DNA from 3 places in the Bradyrhizobium sp. HKCCYLRH2060 genome. Region 2 is predicted to be linked to each of the others. Evidence: predicted binding sites of a transcription regulator. Region 2 holds the regulator's gene; each other region holds the start of a gene.

Region 1 (4,174 bases), on a different contig from region 2:
GAAGGTGGCCTGTGGCTGGTTGTAGGAGAGACTGCTTTCTAAACTCGTGATCGGCAGCAGGTGTGCGGCGGGATGTGTCGAACGTGCTTAAGCGCGGGTAAAGATCGCGGCCGTCGCGCCGATCGTGGAGCTGTCCCGAGGGCACGCATGGTGAGCGCCTGGCGCGTCAGGCCTCGAGTGCCAGTCTTCGAGCGCGCCAGTCTTCGAGTGCCTGTCCTCGAGGGTCAGTGCTTGGAGACGACGGGACCGCCCCAGCGATAGTTGACGCGGACCGTCGCCATGTCGACGTCCTGGCCGACCGCATCGGTCCGGCCCGCGGCTCCGCCGGGAACACCGGAGAAGCCCAGGGTGCGGTTGCCCATGAACAGGTGCTCGTATTCGGCTGCGACCGACCAGTTCTTGGCGAAGCCGACCTCGACACCGGTGCCGACCGCAGCCCCCCAGCGCGTGGCGCTGGACTGGTCGAGAGCCGCGCCCGTTGCCGTGGCGAGACCGTTGTACTTCTCGCTTGCGACCGCGGCGCCGCCCTTTACGTACCAGAGCACGTTGTTCCAGGAATAGCCGACCTGGCCCGTGAACACGCCGATGCCGTTGATCTTGGTCTGGTTGGTCACGGCCGGGGCGAACTGGCTGGTGTTGCTGCCCTTGAGGTTGGCCCAGTTGCCCTGACCTTCGACGCCGAATACCCAGCCGCCAGCCTGCCAGCGATAGCCGATCTGGCCGCCCGCCAGCGCGCCGGTCGCATCGTGGCAACCCTCGGCGTTGGTCGCAGCGACACCTGCGAAGCTGACCTTGTTGGTCCAGCAGGTGCGGGAGGATGCGCCGCCGGCGTTCAGGCCGACATAGAAACCACTCCAATCATAGATCGTTGTGATCATCGCAGGCGCTTTGGTGAAGGTGCGCGCGGGCAGATCGGCAGCGATGGCCGGCGCAATCCCCAGCGCCAGCGAAGTTGTCGCCCCCAGCAACAGCCTTCTCATCGCATTCCCCAAACCAAGTCCGACGCCCGCACGCACGCTCTCACCAACGCCCACCCGCCGGACCTTGATAGCCCCTTCCGCCGTAAAAAGCCGTCACCCAAAGGACACAACGGCTCGGCAAGTACCGGTTCTGGCACGCAAAAAAAGGCCGGCGCGAGGCCGGCCTTTCGACATATTCGCTTTTGGCGTGCGATCAGTAGCGCGACATGCCCGGACCACCGAAGTGGTAGGAGATGCCGGCCTTGACGGTATGGACGGTGTCGCTCCACTCCGAGCGGTTGGTCGCGACCGGGGAGTACTGGATCGAGCTCTTGCCGAAATCGAGATAGTTGTACTCGACCTTGGCCGACCAGTTCGGAGCGAACATGTACTCGGCACCGGCGCCGATCGTCCAACCCCAGCGCCAGTCGTTCTGCACGAACACGTTGCCGGGAACGCCATCGTAGCGGTGCTGCAGATCGCCGACGGTGGCACCGCCGCTGACGAAGAGCAGTGCCGGACCCGTGGCCCAGCCGAGCCGGCCCTTGATGTCGCCGAAGCCGCGCAGCTTGGTGAAGTAGGTGTCACCGACGCCGGCGTTGATCACGGCCGAGCGGCCGTCGATGTCCGCCCAGTGATAGTCGCCCTCGAGGCCGAACACGATGTTGTCGACCTGCCAATTGTAGCCGATCACGCCGCCGGCGAAGCCGCCTGTGATGTCGTAACGCTGCGTGCCGGCAAAGATCGCCGTATTCGGCGCACCGAAGAAGGTCTCATCGCTGCGGCCCCAGCCGCCACCGCCCTGCAGACCGAGATAGAAGCCGGCCCAGGTCGGAAGCGGAGCGGGCGCCATCACCGGGGCCTTCGTGTACGGGCGGGCGGCGAGATCGGCGGCTCCCGCCGGCGTCAGCGCCCCCAAGACCATCAAGCTGACAGCTCCAAGAAAAATTCTTTTCATCCCAAGTCTCCCGCTTTGGGCGTCTCCAAAATGGTCCCCGGAGACGCACGTCTGTGAAGTTGGTGCGACCACGCTTGCGGCCCCAATCCGTCCTCAAATATACGCGATTCAACCCTGGATACCGTCTCCCAAAAGCCACAGGCGGGGAGGAAGTGGGGCGATGTAAGCTGATGAAAGTTAATCGCTTTTTCGTGATTGACGGAACTTTTTCGCGGTTCCATTGGGTTCCATCGGGTTCCTTGGAACTCGACGCACGGTTGTAGACACAGGCGCGCGAACAAAACTGGAACAATGGCCGTCCGCCTGCTATATGTGGATAAACAATGGACGAGGCGGGTGGACCGCGCGGCAACCGTATAGGGTCCGCCGCGAGAGGAAGGGTTAGCCACCGGACGCCGTGAGGCCGGTGTGGACGGCCGGTCCGATGATCGAGAACCGCGGGAGAGTGGTGATGGCGGGTAGTGTGAACAAGGTGATTCTGGTCGGCAATCTCGGCAAGGACCCCGAGATCCGGCGTACGCAGGATGGGCGGCCGATCGCCAATCTGAGCATTGCGACGTCGGAAACGTGGCGCGACAAGGCGACCGGCGAGCGCAAGGAAAAGACCGAATGGCACCGTGTGGTGATCTTCAATGAAGGTCTCTGCAAGGTCGCCGAGCAGTATCTGAAGAAGGGCGCCAAGGTTTACATCGAGGGCGCGCTGCAGACCCGCAAATGGACCGACCAGAGCGGCGTCGAGAAGTACTCGACCGAGGTCGTCCTGCAGGGCTTCAACTCGACCCTGACGATGCTCGATGGCCGTGGTGGCGGGGGCGGCAGCTTCTCCGATGACATGGGTGGCGGCGATTTCGGCAGCAGCGGTCCGTCGATGGCGCCGCCGCGCCGCGCGGTCGCTTCGGCCGGCGGTGGCGGACGCAACAGCGACATGGACGACGACATTCCGTTCTGAGCCGCCTGCGTCCTCGGTCGATACAAGGTGGCTTCCGTCCGTGTCGGGACGGGAGCCGGGGCGATCACCTCGGGTCTCGCATTGCAGGCGATCGCGCGCGTCTGACGTTTCGTTCGCTTGAGCTGTGCGTAACCTGACCACCGGGGTGTTGCATGAGCTTCGCACCGCTGCTCGCCGCCGAGCCCGCCGTCCTGCTGCACGCTGTCGCCGCGATGACGGCGTTCGCACTGGGGCTGGTCCAGTTCGCAGCCCCGAAAGGGACCTTGCCGCATCGAACGCTCGGCTGGATCTGGGTCACTCTCATGGCCGCCGTTGCGGCCAGCTCGTTCTGGGTTCACACCATCCGGCTGGTCGGTCCCTTCAGCCCGATTCACCTGCTGTCGCTCTATACGCTGGCCGTGCTGCCGGTTGCGGTGTGGGCTGCGCACCGCCATCGGGTGGGGCCCCATCGCCGGGCCATGATCACGCTGTTCTCCGGCGCCCTCGTGATTGCCGGACTGTTCACGCTCATGCCTGGACGGATCATGCACAAGGTGGTCTTCGGCCCATAGCCAAACAGGGTTCCCGGAGCCTGCCATGGGCGGCCGCGGCAACCGGTTAAGTCCCTGGAAAGGCGAGCAGAAAAAGCGCGCTCCGAACCCCCTTGGGGGTGGCTAGCGGCAGCGCCATGCGCTATATGATTCCAAGCGATTTTCGCGTGTCAAAACCGACCGGTATCCCCTTTGTCCGATAAAGAAGATGAGAAGCCCGGCGAGCCGGGCGGACCTTCCGACATTCGTCCCGTTTCCATCCTCGACGAGATGAAGCGCTCCTACCTCGATTACGCGATGAGCGTGATCGTGTCGCGAGCGCTGCCCGATGCGCGCGACGGCCTCAAGCCCGTGCACCGGCGCATCCTGTATTCGATGTACGAGCAGGGGCACACGCCCGACAAGAAGTACGTCAAGTCCGCGCGCGTGGTCGGCGACGTCATCGGTAAATACCATCCGCATGGCGATCAGTCGATCTACGACGCCATGGTGCGCATGGCGCAGGACTTCTCGATGCGCGTGCCGCTGATCGACGGCCAGGGCAATTTCGGCTCCGTCGACGGCGATCCCCCCGCGGCCTATCGATACACCGAAGCGAAGCTCGCCAAGTCGGCGATTCCGCTGCTCGACGACATCGACAAGGACACCGTCGACTTCCAGGCCAACTACGACAATTCCGACAAGGAACCGTCGGTTCTTCCGGCCAAATATCCGAACCTGCTGGTCAATGGCGCCGGCGGCATCGCGGTCGGCATGGCCACCAACATCCCGCCGCACA
Region 2 (4,174 bases):
CTCAACGTGGTCTCGGCCTCCTCGGATTTCCTCAGCGTGCTGGCGACGGTGGCCGCGTCACCGGTGATCACCACGATCCCGACCCGGATGGCAAGGCTCTACGGACCCCGGTTTGGGCTGGCGCTCTGTCCGGCGCCGTTGAAGTTGCGGCTGCCGGCGGTCTCGATGGTCTGGCCGCTGCAGCTCGACCGCGATGCCGCATCGGTCTGGCTGCGGAACATGGTGGCGGACATCCTGCACACCACCGAGCGCGCCGCCTGTCGCGCGGCTGCCGGATAGCTCCGTCGGGTCTCCGTGTGCACGTGAGCAGATCGCGACTGCCCCCCGGCATGATTGCAGAGTTTCTCGCGCGATCGTGAGGCGGCGGGCCACGCGACGCACCTTCAGACGATCGGAAAGCCGGGAGCGGCTTAGGCTCTTGGCCACCCCGTGCGCGTTCGGTTAGAAGGCGATTCAGTCGATCTGCCCGTCTTCGTCCGAAGGTAATCCCATGGCCCTGATGCCGGTCTCCGATGCGTTGTCCGCGGTGCTCGCCGGCACCGAGCCGCTGGCTGAGGAAATGGTCGGGCTGGACGAGGCCTATCACCGCATCCTGGCCCGCGACCTCGCGGCGCTGCGGACGCAGCCGCCCGAGGCGATGTCGGCGATGGATGGCTATGCGGTGCGCGCGGCCGACGCAGCCAAGGCCAAGGCGCGGCTGAAGGTGATCGGCGAGGTCGCGGCGGGACGGCCGTTCGATCGCGTGGTCGGGCCCGCCGAGGCGGCGCGGATCTTCACCGGCGGCGTTGTCCCCGCAGGCGCCGACGCGGTGGTGATCCAGGAGGACACGATCGCCGAGGACGGCCATGTCGTGATCACCGAGGCCGCGATCACAGGCCGGCACATCCGGCCGGCCGGCGTCGACTTCCACCAGGGCATGGTGCTGCTGAAGGCCGGGCGCCGGCTCAGCGACCGCGACCTATCCCTGGCGGCCAGCATGAATCATCCGGCGCTGCCGGTGCGGCGGCGGCCGAAGGTGGCGCTGCTCGCCACCGGCGACGAGCTGGTGATGCCGGGCTCGACGCCCGGCCCGGGGCAGATCGTCTATTCCAACGGCTACGCGCTGCGGGCGCTGGTGCGCAGCGAGGGCGCGACGCCGATCGATCTCGGCATCGCCGCGGATACGATGGAGGCGACGGTCGCTGGAATCCGGCGCGCCCGCGCGGCCGAGGCCGACGTCCTGATCACGACCGGCGGCGCCTCGGTCGGCGATCACGACCTGGTCAAGCAGGCGCTGGAGGCCGAGGGCGTCGAAATGGCGTTCTGGAAGATCGCGATGCGGCCGGGCAAGCCGATGATGCACGGACGGCTCGGCGACATCAGGGTGATCGGACTGCCCGGCAATCCGGTGTCGTCCTATGTCTGCGCCATCCTGTTCATGGTGCCGCTGATTCGGCGCCTGCTCGGCCGCGACGAGGCCGTAATGCCGCGCGAGACCGCCCTGCTCGGCCGCGAGTTGGGGGCGAACGATTCGCGCGAGGACTATCTGCGGGCGCAGCTCGAGGAGCGCGCCGACGGCACGCTGGTAGCCACCCCAGTGAGCCAGCAGGATTCGTCGCTGCTCGGGAACCTCGCGCTGTCGCAGGCGCTGGTGATCCGGCCGGCGTTTGCGCCGAAGGCGCCTGCCGGCAGCCCGTGCGAGATCCTGCGCCTGCCGAACTGAGCCGCTTCCCCGGTAAAGCCCGGTCCGTTCATCATATTTTTAGGATTGCGGAACACACATCGAACATATAGTGTCCGTTCATGATTTGTTTTTAGTATGTTGCGGGCGACGCGATGACGGTCCGACTCCAGGGCGCTCTCAGCCGGCTTGTGCTCAAGGCGCAGCTCCTGGACTCGGACGACAACAAACCGGGGACCAGGTCGAGATGCTGACGCGCAAACAGTACGAACTTCTGCGGTTCATCAACGAGCGGCTCAAGGAAGCCGGCGTGCCGCCGTCCTTCGACGAGATGAAGGATGCGCTCGATCTGCGTTCGAAGTCCGGCATTCATCGCCTGATCACGGCGCTCGAGGAGCGCGGCTTCATCCGCCGGCTGCCGAATCGCGCCCGCGCGATCGAGGTGATCAAGCTGCCCGAGCTGTCGCAGGCCGCGGGCAACCGTCGCGGCTTCACGCCGTCGGTGATCGAGGGCAATCTCGGCAAGGTGCGCACCAGCACTCCCGCGCTGGACGATGGCGAGCGCCCCGTGGCGGTGCCGGTGATGGGCCGCATCGCCGCCGGTACCCCGATCGAGGCGCTGCAGACGCGCAGCCACACCATCAGCGTACCTGCCGACATGCTCGGCAACGGCGACCACTACGCGCTCGAGGTGCGCGGCGACTCGATGGTCGATGCCGGCATCCTCGACGGCGACATGGCGCTGATCCAGCGCAACGAGACCGCCGACACCGGCGACATCGTGGTGGCGCTGATCGACGATGAGGAAGCCACCTTGAAGCGCTTCCGCCGCCGCGGCGCATCGATCGCGCTGGAGCCGGCCAACACCGCCTACGAGGTGCGCATCTTGCCGCCGAACCGGGTGAAGATCCAGGGCAAGCTGGTCGGGCTGTATCGCAAGTACTGATCGCGAATGCGATCGGTCGATCGGCGGCGGGCGCACGCGCTTTCGCCGCCGAACAAGAGGCAGCCCAGCAAAGCAAGAGGCAGCCCAGCACAATACGTCGCTCGCGAATGCACCTCATGATGTGCAGCGCGGCATGCTCAAACGCTTGTGATCGGCCGCGGGCACACGCGATGCAGATCAGCGCAGAATTGCCGCGAAGCGCGCGCTAACATCACCATCGATGTCCACTCTGATAGAGGCCTGCGCCTGTCCGGGGGGAGCGTGGGTCGGCTATCTCTCAACGAGGAGCGATCCGATGTGTGACTACAGCCTCCATGCGGTTGCGTCCCGTCCCGCCAAGGTCGGCGAGACGTTGATCTCGATGACCTTCCGTGGCACCGCCACCCGCGGCTTCGCGTTGGAGAGCGAGCCGACCGTCGCAGTCTGCATGCTGCCCGGCACCGAGTTGGCCTTCGCCGAGGACGTCCGCTACGACAGCCGCTGGCTCTGGACCCGGACGATCCGCGAGCGCGTCGCGAAGTTCAACAGCATCGAGACGCACATTCCCGATCGCCATCACGACGCGATCGAGTTCGCCGACGGCCGCCACGTGCTGGTGACCCAGCTCTGCGAGGGCCAGCGCGTCACCGTGCTGCAATTGCCGGTCAGCAAGCAGCCGGCAGAGCGTCGCCCGGACATCGGCGAGGACGTGCCGACGTCGCAGGCCACACCGATTCGCCGCATCAGCATCACCTGAGGGCCTGCGCGTCGGCATTTCTGTCGGTCGTGAGCGCGCTTTCGACGGTGGGAGACTTGGTCAACTTGGGTTCTGCAAGCGCAAAGTCCTCTCGGGCGAATCTCACGCCCCGGCATCGCATCGGATAGGAACGACATCCCTCGGCCGGCATTGTTTGCCGGGGGAGCTTGCCGCCGTGGTCAACAAGATCGATTGGAACAAGGCCGGACGGATCACCGAGCCCGGCCGCTACATGCTTGCGTTCGGATGGCTGACGGTCACGGCTGATGACGTCGCCATCTGGCAACGCTATCCGGGCGCTGCGTTCACGCTGGTCGAAGGGCCCTCGCTGTTCGATGGACCAGACGACGCCGAGTATCATCTCGGCACCTTCGAGCTGCCCGGCGCTCAATCCTGCTCGCCCTGCTCCGTCTCCGGCGGCGTCGCGTCCTGAAGCCGCGCGGCCGGCGCACGCGGCGTCAGCGTCGTGTCGAACTCGCCGGCCTCGGCGGGCGCCGGCCACCATGGGCGGTCGGTGCCGCCGGCACGCGCCGGCGTCACGGCGAAGCCTTTGCCCTGCTGCACCAGCAACAAGGCGCCCTGCTGCCGCAGCCGCTCGCGATCGATCACGGCCGCCGCGCAGGATGACGGCGCGGCGCGCGCGGTGACGATCAGCGCGACACGGGCGCAATCGTCGGCGAGCGCCTCAGCGCGCAAGGTCATGGCGGCGAAGCGGCCGTCGGCCATCGCGACCACGCAGCCCGCCTCGTCGCAGGAGACGCCATCGGCGAGCGAGGCGTCCGCCGGCAGCCGGGCATCGGCGTCGGCCGCGAGCCACTCCTTGGTGGCGAAC
Region 3 (4,174 bases), on a different contig from region 2:
CCTATGGCACTTCGTCTGGGTCGCTGTTGCGCGCGGCGCGGCCGACATGGCGGAGTGACTGCTGGGCGCCGTTGTACGAACGGATGGTCACCCGACCTGTCCTGCCGCCCCGCGCCGGCTGCCTTGTCCAGAGTTGTCAGTTGATCACGGCATCCGCAAGCAAAACGGCCGGATCTCTCGACCCGGCCGTTTCGACATCTCGTTCAGCTCGAAGCCCCGCTCGTGACGCGTCCGGCTTCTGCATCAATCTTGAATTTCGGTTGGCTCTCTCAGCTCGCCTTCGCGACCGGGGCAGCGTCCGCCGCCTTCTTCTCGATGGCGCGCTTCAGCTCCAGCGCGCGCGGCGACAGGGTCGCGGCGTTGGCCTTGAGCAGATAGGCGTCGAGGCCGCCATTGTGGTCGACGCTCTTGAGCGCGTTGGTCGAAACGCGCAGGCGCACGTTGCGGCCGAGTGCATCCGAGATGAAGGTCACGTTGCACAGGTTCGGCAGGAAGCGCCGCTTGGTCTTGATGTTGGAGTGGCTGACCTTGTGGCCAACCTGGGGACCCTTGGCCGTCAGTTCACAGCGCCGCGACATGGCAATAAATCCTCTCTCATCCCCGCACCCTTCGTCCGCCTATGTCGGCGGGCCGCGGGGGTCCAAAACTCGTCCAGCTCGTCTCTGGGAGATGCGGTCCTATAGGGGGGATGCGGCTTTTCGTCAAGGTTTTGAAGGCCGCAGCAAATACAGGGAACCGGGCCGGCGAACCCGGAGGACGCGACCCATGCCTCCTCCTGGTCGGGCCGAAATCGCCGACCAGCAGAAAAGCAGGCGTGTAATCAATAGTATAGCCGGCAGTTTAGACCATATAAAGGGCGCATTCGGACGTGATGGATGGATATCCCGCGAACGGAATGGCGGCATGCTGGCGCGGTCGGAGGTTCGCGGCTCGGTTCCGGCAGCGCTGCGGACGACGGTTCTGAGTGCTGTTCAGGCGCAAAGCGCTGGACAAACCGCCATTGTCGGACGGTTCGCGTTGTTTGAAGGCGTTTTTGGCTTAAGTAGCAAGGACGGCGCGTCGGATCGGTCCGGCGCTCAGGCAGGCGGATCGGCAGGATCATTCGTCACGTGACCATCATCTCGGTTCCCTCATTTCTCTCGGGCCGCCTGGCCGCGGCCGGGGCAGCGCTCTGCCTGTTGTTGCTGGCGCAAGGCGCCCAGGCGCAGGCTCGGTTGGACGCTCAATACGAGGCTTCCCTGGCCGGCATCCCCGTCGGCAAGGGCACCTGGGCGGTCGAGATCGGGGATGATCAGTATGGTGCTGCGGCTCAGGGCGGCACCGCCGGCCTGCTCAAGAGCTTCTCGCAAGGATCAGGCACGGGCTCGGTGCAGGGACGCGTCGTCAACGGCGCCCTGGTCGGCCAGAGCTACCAGGCCTCGACCTCCACGGGAAAGAAATCGGAGCAGATCCGCATCAATCTGCAGAACGGCACCGTGAAGGACTTCGCCATCGAGCCGGCGCCTCCAGTCGATCCCGACCGCATTCCGGTGACGGATGCCCACAAGCGCGGCGTGCTCGATCCGATGACGGCCTCTCTGGTGCGGGTGCCGGGCAATGGCGAACTGCTGTCGCCGGACTCCTGCCGCGGCGCTGCGCCCGTGTTCGACGGCCGCATGCGCTACGAGCTCAAGCTCGACTACAAGCGCATGGAGAACGTCAAGGCTGACAAGGGCTATCGCGGTCCGGCGCTGGTCTGCGCGATCTACTTCACGCCGGTCGCGGGCTACATCCCGGACCGGCCGGTCATCAAATATCTGGCTCAGGCCCGCAACATGGAGATCTTCTTCGTGCCGATCGCCGGCACCCGCGTGCTGGTGCCGTTCAAGATGGTGATCCCGACCCCGCTGGGGACCGCGATGCTGGAGGCGACGTCGTTCATCACCCAGGCGGCGCCGCACGTCGCCAAGACCCAGTAGCGCCTCGTATCGCTGCTCCTCCACATCCGAATCTCGTCGCTGTGGCACGGCCCCGTCAGCGGCTGAGCCGCAACAGCGGCCGTGGCGTGAAGGTCTGGCGGCATGCCGTCCGCTCTCGCTTGAATGCGATGGAGATTCCGCGTTGACCTCCGATTTGCCGGTCCCCGTATGGATGCTGTCTGCTGCGCGTGAATCCGTTTGACTCTTCCCTGATTCTGATTCGACTCGGGACGCCCTGAAATGCGCGCCAGTTCCATCGCGAAAGCGTTGCTTGTGGAGCCCGCGAAAACTTGATCTAGTGCTGGCTTGATCGCAGAGCGCGAGATGTTGCGGTGAACGAAGCCTGAAAGCCGACAGAGTCAGCGATTCCTTCGCGATTCGTTCTCAAGGCGTTCCGAAGCTTAAGCTGCGGCACTATATGCGTCACAATGTGAGACAGGGGTCAGCATCTCAGCCTCTCCAGACACACGACAATTCCGCATCCGTCGCGCGTGAACGACGCGCTTCCAACGCCGGCTTCGAGACCCACATTTAACGAATGGCTTTTTCGTCCTCTTCGGCTGCCTCGCCTTTCGAGCGCACGTCCGACCGTGCTCCCGGAAGCGGCGTCACCGCCGTGCTCGGCCCCACCAACACCGGCAAGACGCATCTGGCGATCGAGCGCATGCTCGCGCATTCCTCCGGCATCATCGGACTGCCGCTGCGGCTGCTCGCGCGCGAGGTCTACAACAAGATCGCCGATCGCGTCGGCAGCGAGGCCGTCGCGCTGATCACCGGCGAGGAGAAGATCAAGCCGAAGAACCCGCGCTATTGGGTGTCGACGGTCGAGGCGATGCCCAGGGATCTCGACGTGTCGTTCCTGGCCGTCGACGAGATCCAGATCGCGTCCGATCTCGAGCGCGGCCATGTCTTCACCGACCGCATCCTCAATCGCCGCGGGCGCGACGAGACGCTGCTGCTCGGGGCTGCGACGATGCGCCCCATCATCGAGCGGCTGTTGCCCGGTGCGTCGATGGTGACACGGCCACGATTGTCGCAGCTCGAATTCGCCGGCGACCGGAAGATCACGCGGCAGCCGCGCCGGACCGCCATCGTGGCGTTCTCGGCTGACGAGGTGTACGCCATCGCCGAGCTGATCCGCCGCCAGCATGGCGGCGCCGCCGTGGTGCTGGGATCGCTGTCGCCGCGCACGCGCAACGCGCAGGTGGCGATGTTCCAGAACGGCGACGTCGACTATCTCGTCGCCACCGATGCGATCGGCATGGGGCTCAATCTCGACGTCGATCACGTCGCCTTCGCATCCGACCGCAAATACGACGGCTATCAGTTCCGCCGGCTCACGCCGTCGGAGTTTGCCCAGATCGCCGGCCGTGCCGGACGCGCGACGCGTAACGGCACGTTCGGCACCACCGGACGTTGTGCGCCGTTCGAGCCCGAGCTGGTCAATGCGCTCCAGAACCACACCTTCGATACCGTGAAGGTGCTGCAATGGCGCAACTCCAGGCTTGATTTCGCGTCCTTGAGCGCGCTCCAGGTCTCCCTGGCGATTACGCCGGGGCATGACGCGCTGACGCGCGCGCCGACCGCGGAGGATCTGCGCGTGCTCGATCATGCCGCGCGCGATGCCGAGGTGCGCGACATGGCGCATGGCGCTGAAGCGGTCGAGCGTCTCTGGGAAACCTGCCAGATTCCCGACTATCGCAGGCTGTCGCCGGCTGCCCATGCGGAGCTGGTGACCACCGTGTTCGGCTTCCTGATGCAGAAGGGGCGTATTCCGGACGCCTGGTACGCGGCCCAGGTCGATCAGGCCGACCGCGTCGATGGCGACATCGATACGCTGTCGGGGCGGATTGCACAGATTCGCACCTGGACCTTCGTGGCCAACCGGCCCGACTGGCTGCGCGACCCTGATTATTGGCAGGGGATTACCCGCGAACTCGAAAATAAATTGTCAGACGCCCTTCATGAACGGCTCACGGAGCGTTTCGTTGATCGTCGTACCAGTGTATTGATGCGGCGCCTGCGGGAGAACAGTGTTTTGAATACGGAAATCGGCAAGACCGGCGAAGTGATCGTTGAAGGGCACGCGATCGGCCGCCTGGATGGATTCACCTTCGCGCCCGACGCCGCCGAAGCCGGCTCGGAGGCCAAGGCCTTGCAGGCTGCTGCCCAGAAGGCGCTGGCCGGCGAGATCGAGGCGCGCGCCGAGAAGCTGT

The links. Region 2 encodes LexA, which represses DNA repair genes until DNA is damaged. Its sites were predicted from a motif close to TGTTCNNNNTGTGTTCNG; they were not measured.
Region 1: ACQR10_RS03925 (single-stranded DNA-binding protein) is a predicted target of LexA. The motif match lies at 2,191-2,208, and genes of this name have one in related genera.
Region 3: ACQR10_RS14590 (helicase-related protein) is a predicted target of LexA. The motif match lies at 2,338-2,355, and genes of this name have one in related genera.

What each region holds. Positions count from the first base shown of each region.
Region 1 covers NZ_JBNPUK010000002.1:31,838-36,011, forward strand. The annotation lists gene ACQR10_RS03915 (outer membrane protein) at 225-980, opposite strand; gene ACQR10_RS03920 (outer membrane protein) at 1,174-1,917, opposite strand; gene ACQR10_RS03925 (single-stranded DNA-binding protein) at 2,369-2,866, shown strand; gene ACQR10_RS03930 (DUF2306 domain-containing protein) at 3,019-3,417, shown strand; gene gyrA (DNA gyrase subunit A) at 3,589-4,174, shown strand, end outside.
Region 2 covers NZ_JBNPUK010000008.1:202,617-206,790, reverse strand. The annotation lists gene ACQR10_RS17835 (LysR family transcriptional regulator) at 1-279, shown strand, start outside; gene ACQR10_RS17830 (molybdopterin molybdotransferase MoeA) at 491-1,702, shown strand; gene lexA (transcriptional repressor LexA) at 1,908-2,606, shown strand; gene ACQR10_RS17820 (hypothetical protein) at 2,902-3,342, shown strand; gene ACQR10_RS17815 (hypothetical protein) at 3,518-3,775, shown strand; gene ACQR10_RS17810 (ComEC/Rec2 family competence protein) at 3,730-4,174, opposite strand, start outside.
Region 3 covers NZ_JBNPUK010000006.1:77,829-82,002, forward strand. The annotation lists gene rpmB (50S ribosomal protein L28) at 270-578, opposite strand; gene ACQR10_RS14585 (DUF3108 domain-containing protein) at 1,182-1,958, shown strand; gene ACQR10_RS14590 (helicase-related protein) at 2,497-4,174, shown strand, end outside.